Linked DNA regions of Heyndrickxia acidicola. The protein of the gene in region 1 binds, or shares a complex with, the protein of each later gene. Links are inferred from orthologs where the notes say so. Each region holds a gene or a part of one and is shown in the gene's direction. Other genes may lie near its edges. The genes, in order: mecA and clpC.

Region 1 (3,201 bases):
ATCAAGAGGAATGTGGAAGCTTGGGAGGAGCTTAGCTTATCAAGATATACAACCGTTTTGGCTTATTGTTATTTGGCTTTCCACAACGAGGTTTTAGTGGAAAAGCTGGTTTCTTTACAGTATTTCCCGGGGAAAAATGAAAGCTGAAAAATTAATTTACAGAATAGATTTCTTTTTCAAGCATTCCAAATTTTTTTGACCCATAAGAACTAACATTTTAATCTTTTTTAAAAAAGGTTTAAAGGGCTTTATATGTGGTATTAAGAAAATGTACTAAGTAAGAAGGAATATGTTTGTACAACGGATGAATCATTTTTTTGAAAAAATATATGATTTGCTAGACAAATGTTGTATAATACATAATAGATATTGTTTATTTACATTAATTTTAATCTAAGGGACCATATCCTGTAGATTGGGACAATATAAAAAATACATTAGGAGTGTGAATGACTAAATGGTAACATTATACACTTCACCTAGTTGTACATCATGCAGAAAAGCACGAACTTGGCTTGAAGAAAACAATATTGAATATACAGAGCGTAATATTTTTTCTGAACCTCTTGGTTTAGAAGAAATCAAGGAAATTTTAAGGATGACAGAGGACGGAACGGATGAAATTATTTCAACTCGTTCTAAAACATTCCAAAAATTAAATGTAGATGTTGATACGCTTCCTTTACAGGAACTTTATACGCTTATTCAACAGAATCCTGGTTTGCTTCGCCGTCCCATTATTCTGGATGAAAAACGCCTGCAGGTTGGTTATAACGAAGATGAAATCCGCCGCTTCCTGCCAAGAAGAGTGAGAACGTACCAATTAAGGGAAGCTCAAAAGCTTGTCAATTAATTTTATTTCATAATATAAACAAAACGCCTTCATGTTACTGGGGGCGTTTTATTTCTTCATTAAAGGGTAAAGAATTCTTGAATTATCAGGTTTTCTTGGGTAAAATAATTTAAATACCCTTTTATTATCTGGGTATTAATGGATTTTTTAAAAATTGAGTTTTTATATTTCCAATTATTTAATTTTTATCATAAAATGAAGGTACAAGGTATTATACCTGAAAGCTTTATTTTCAGAAACATACTCATTGCCTTTTGTAAGGGAAATGTCCCTTCAACCACTTTAAGCAGAAGGGAGAGTTGATGTATGGATATCGAACGTATTAATGAAAATACAGTGAAGTTTTATATATCGTATGTTGATATAGAAAAAAGAGGGTTTAATCGTGAAGAAATATGGTATGATCGCGAGAGGAGCGAAGAACTGTTCTGGGAAATGATGGATGAAATTCATCATGAAGAAGAGTTTGTTCCCGAAGGTCCTTTATGGATTCAAGTGCAGGCACTGGATAAAGGACTGGAAGTATTAGTAACCAAAGCACAAATTTCCAAGGATGGACAACGATTTGAACTTCCTATACCAGAGGACAAATTTAAGGATCTGCCAATTAACGAGCGCATAGAGGAATTCCTGGATGAGCATTTTCAGGATCAAGTGAATGCGGAAGGAGATGGCACTTTAGAATTCACCATGTCGTTTAGGGATTTTGAAGACGTAATCTCCTTATCCAAGCGTACCAGTCTTGATAGTTTAGAGACAAAACTTTTTTCATATAATAACACGTACTATTTATATGTGGAATTTCCTGATGATATTTTCGAAGAAGAAGAAGACATTGATAATGCTTTAAGTATACTTCTTGAATACGGTGAAGAATCTTCGTATACCGTTCATCGGCTACAGGAGTACGGAAAATTAATTATTGATCAGAATGTATTTTCTAAGCTGAGAGAATTCTTTTAAATGAAACATTACCGGTTTTTGTGCCGGTAATGTTTTTTTTGGCAGGATAAGATGAATAAATTCTTAAAGCAAAGTTGTCTCTGTGTAGCTTCAACGCCTATCGGCCAGCGATTCTTTCCTTTATCTAAGCAGAAGTCTGCGAAATTCGTACACCCGTTTTGCAATGCGCTCACGCTTCTCTAAGCAGGAATATAGAAAGGCAAGATAGAATTAGAGTAGGAAAGGAAGGTGATATATGCTTATTGCACTAACGGAAAAAGGTATTGCAGTAAACTTGGTTTTTATAAAGAATCCAGCAGAGCTATTGAAATTAAAAGAGAAAGGAAAATTTTATTGTCCCCAATGTCAAAATTCTCTCCATTTAAAAATTGGTACTCAAAAAATTCCCCATTTTGCTCATACACGGCATTCCCATTGTCCAGGTTCAACTGAGGCAGAGAGCCCCATGCATTTAAAGGGTAAGCAGGATTTATTTCTATGGTTTAGAAAAAAGGGATGGGTGGCTGAGTTGGAACACTATGTACCTGAAATTCGGCAACGAGCAGATATTCTGGTTTCTAAAAATGGCCGTTCATTTGCAATTGAATACCAATGTTCTGTCATTCCTATCTCTCAATTGCAAGAAAGATCGAGGGGGTATTATTCACAAGGAATGACGCCTATGTGGATTCTTGGGGGATTTCCGTATCAAAGAATTCTTTCAGAAAGGGAACGATTGTACCGCATTACAGATTTTCAAATGTCATTTGCTTTCTTTCAAATGAATTCAGGTTTCTGCCTTTTGAGTTACCACCCATTTAACAAGCGTATGTATCAACTAATTCACATTCACCCCTTGACCGCAACAAAGGTCTTTGCGTATCTGGCCTGCCAACCCCTTGAAACGGTCTTACCCTCTATGCCTTTTCTATTAAATCTCACCAATCATGTGCAATATGAAGTATTTGACTTGCCTCAATGGTTCAAAGAAAAATCCAATTGGCTTCAAACGAAAATCTATTATGCAAGTTCAGGAAAAGACCCCTTTTTATTCGAAGTATATAAAAATGGACTCCATCCTTTGCTTCTTAATCCTGTAATTGGGATGCCTGTAGAGAGAATGGGAGTATGCAAATCCCATCCTATTGAATGGCAGTTTTATCTTTGGATAGATGCTTTGATTAAAATTCCAGCCGGAAAAACCTTTTCATTAGCGTTTATTCTTAATCTCTTTCACCGCCGAGTATCCAGTAAGCATCTCATTTTAAGAGAACTCCCCTTTATTTCCAGAAATCATATAACGGAAATGATCAGGCAGTATCTAGATTTATTAGTTCAATTAGATTATTTAAAACGTGAAGAACGGGGAATATATAAAATGATGAAAACAATCTCCCTTGCAAAAA
Region 2 (3,356 bases), 1.3 Mb from region 1 along the record:
GGAATATATGGAGAAGGCAGTGAAGCGCAGGGGAATATATTTCAAATATCCAATCAAATCACTTTAGGAAAGTCAGAGCATGATATTGTTACAGACTTAGTAAGTGTTGTACACCAAATAATATCTCAGGAAAGACATGCCAGGGAAGCATTGATAAAATCATCAAACATACAATTAGAAGATAGGGTTTACCGATCATATGGTGTCCTTACTAACAGCAGGATCATTGAATCCAAAGAAGCAGCAAGATGTTTATCAGATGTCCGTTTGGGTATAGATACAGGATATATTAAAAATGTATCTAAAAGTATTTTAAATGAATTAATGATTATAACACAGCCAGGTTTTTTACAGCAGTATGCTGGAGGTCCGCTCCGTCCGTATGAGCGGGACATCAGAAGGGCTACACTCATAAGAGAAAGATTAAAATTAGAGAAAATGAATGGTTAGGAGGAAACCTTTATGATGTTTGGTCGTTTTACTGAAAGGGCACAAAAAGTACTTGCTTTATCCCAAGAGGAAGCAATTCGTTTAAGACATAACAATATTGGAACAGAACATATTTTACTTGGCTTAGTACGAGAAGGTGAAGGAATAGCTGCCAAAGCACTGTTTGGCCTTGGATTAAGCCCGGATAAAATTCAATCTGAAGTTGAAAACCTAATAGGCAAAGGGCAGGACTCCGGCCAGAATATTCACTATACTCCTAGGGCTAAAAAAGTCATTGAACTTTCAATGGATGAGGCACGCAAGCTGGGTCATTCATATGTAGGCACAGAACATATCCTTCTGGGACTAATTCGTGAAGGAGAAGGTGTAGCTGCGAGAGTTCTTAATAACCTTGGAGTCAGCTTAAATAAAGCGAGACAACAGGTTCTTCAATTGTTGGGCAGCAATGAAGCAGGAGGAGTACAGGGCAGCAATGCATCAAATGCAAGCACACCTACACTCGATAGTCTGGCAAGAGATTTAACTGCAATTGCCCGCGAGGATACGTTAGATCCTGTGATAGGGAGAAGCAAGGAGATTCAAAGGGTTATAGAGGTTTTAAGCCGAAGAACTAAAAATAACCCGGTTTTAATTGGAGAGCCCGGGGTAGGTAAGACAGCCATTGCGGAAGGGCTGGCCCAGCAAATCGTAAATAACGAAGTACCTGAAACCCTGAGGGATAAACGGGTTATGACTCTTGACATGGGTACGGTTGTGGCTGGTACGAAATACCGTGGGGAATTTGAGGACCGCCTGAAAAAGGTGATGGATGAAATACGCCAGGCAGGCAATATCATCTTGTTTATTGATGAACTTCATACGCTGATCGGTGCCGGCGGAGCAGAGGGTGCAATTGATGCATCCAATATATTGAAGCCATCTCTAGCGCGCGGTGAACTTCAGTGCATTGGTGCGACCACATTGGATGAGTATCGTAAATATATTGAAAAAGATGCGGCTTTAGAAAGGCGCTTCCAGCCTATACAAGTGGATGAACCTTCTATTGATGAATCCATTCAAATCTTAAAAGGTTTGCGCGATCGTTATGAAGCCCACCACCGTGTCTCTATTTCAGATGATGCAATTGATGCAGCGGTTAAATTATCTGATCGTTATATTTCTGACCGCTTCTTACCGGATAAGGCGATTGACCTTATTGATGAAGCAGGTTCGAAGGTCCGCCTCCGTTCTTATACAACACCGCCTAATTTAAAAGAGCTGGAAGTGAGATTAGACGAGATACGCAAAGAAAAAGATGCCTCTGTACAGAGCCAGGAATTTGAAAAAGCGGCTTCTTTGCGGGACGCAGAGCAAAAGCTTCGTGAGCAGCTGGAAGAAACGAAGAAATCTTGGAAAGAAAAACAAGGGCAGGAAAACAGTGCTGTCACTGTAGAGGATATTGCAAGTGTAGTTTCAACCTGGACTGGAATTCCCGTTTCAAGATTAGCTCAAACAGAGACTGAAAAGCTTCTTAATTTGGAAAAAATACTGCATGCCCGTGTCATTGGCCAGGAAGAAGCTGTTAATGCAATTTCTAAGGCTGTGCGCCGCGCAAGAGCAGGCTTAAAGGATCCTAAACGTCCAATTGGTTCATTTATCTTCCTTGGTCCTACAGGTGTTGGTAAAACGGAATTAGCAAGAGCACTAGCTGAAGCCATGTTTGGTGATGAAGATGCTATGATTCGTATCGACATGTCTGAGTATATGGAGAAGCACTCTACTTCACGGCTAGTGGGTTCACCTCCTGGTTATGTAGGTTTTGAAGAAGGCGGCCAATTAACGGAAAAAGTCCGCCGCAAACCATATTCTGTTATTCTTCTTGATGAAATTGAAAAAGCTCACCCGGATGTTTTTAATATCTTGCTGCAGGTGCTTGAAGATGGACGATTAACGGATTCAAAAGGCCGTACTGTTGATTTCCGCAACACTGTGCTGATTATGACTTCCAATGTTGGAGCTGAGGCTTTAAGACGAAATAAATATGTTGGATTCAATCTTCAAGATGGGAAACAGGACTATAAGGATATGAAAGGAAAAATGCTTGAGGAGCTTAAAAAAGCTTTCCGTCCTGAGTTCCTTAACCGTATTGATGAAATGATCGTATTCCATGCATTGGAAAAAGAACATTTAAGCAATATTATTACGCTTATGTCAGATCAATTAGTGAAGAGGTTAAGAGAAAAAGATATTGATCTTGAATTAACAGAAGCAGCAAAAGTAAAGCTTACTGAAGAAGGATATGATCCTGAATACGGAGCAAGGCCGCTGCGCAGGGCAATTCAAAAGCATATAGAAGACCGGTTATCAGAAGAACTGCTTAAAGGAAATATTAAAGATGGCCAGCAGGTGACAATTGATGTGCAAGATGGGGAATTTGTAGTAAATCCTGCAGCGGTATCTGGAACTGTTTCCTAACATTCTAAGAATATTTTAAGATTTGCTTGGTATAACAAAAGGGGTACATGAGTGATAAGCTTGTGCCCCCTTTTTTAAAGGTTAAGCATAAAATCTTAAATTAAATAAAGGATTAAACTAATCAGTTTTTGTCTAGCTTCAGCTCCAGCGCCTATCGGCTAGGGAGAACTGTTGTTTTTTAGCTCCTTACAGTAAAAAAAGGAAACAAAAGCAAACAAGTTAGCTCTTATTTCCTTTCTTTACTGTAAACTGAGCTGAAAAACGAGCAGTCATCTTAAAAAGCCCACATAAAACAGCCTGTGAGGGACTGACTATGGGGAACGCAACAAATTAAACAAAAACATCCAAGATAAAAAGGCTGAAGGAAGCTGTTAGAGGGAGAAAGGGAGTCTTTTATGGCCAAAAAAACAACCAAGTTCATTTGCCAGTCATGCGGGTACGAATCACCCAAG

Evidence for each region.
Region 2: the proteins of mecA (region 1) and clpC are in contact, whole or in part, in a solved structure (PDB 3PXG), measured with the Bacillus subtilis proteins. The link is inferred for Heyndrickxia acidicola from one-to-one orthologs.

What each region holds. Positions count from the first base shown.
Region 1 is NZ_KV440953.1:2,227,962-2,231,162, reverse strand. The notes cover bases 120-2,987. They hold mecA (adaptor protein MecA), read left to right. Parts: upstream 120-1,159; coding sequence 1,160-1,816; downstream 1,817-2,987. Other genes in these bases: A5N88_RS10435 (competence protein CoiA), read left to right, coding at 2,052-2,987; spxA (transcriptional regulator SpxA), read left to right, coding at 458-853. Outside these bases: more of A5N88_RS10435, read left to right, coding at 2,988-3,201. UniProt on the Bacillus subtilis protein: Enables the recognition and targeting of unfolded and aggregated proteins to the ClpC protease or to other proteins involved in proteolysis. Acts negatively in the development of competence by binding ComK and recruiting it to the ClpCP protease.
Region 2 is NZ_KV440953.1:3,491,746-3,495,101, forward strand. What follows is about bases 161-3,183. They hold clpC (ATP-dependent protease ATP-binding subunit ClpC), read left to right. Parts: upstream 161-462; coding sequence 463-2,904; downstream 2,905-3,183. Other genes in these bases: mcsB (protein-arginine kinase McsB), read left to right, coding at 161-450. Also shown: more of mcsB, read left to right, coding at 1-160; DNA repair protein RadA, read left to right, coding at 3,300-3,356. UniProt on the Bacillus subtilis protein: Competence gene repressor; required for cell growth at high temperature. Negative regulator of comK expression. May interact with MecA to negatively regulate comK.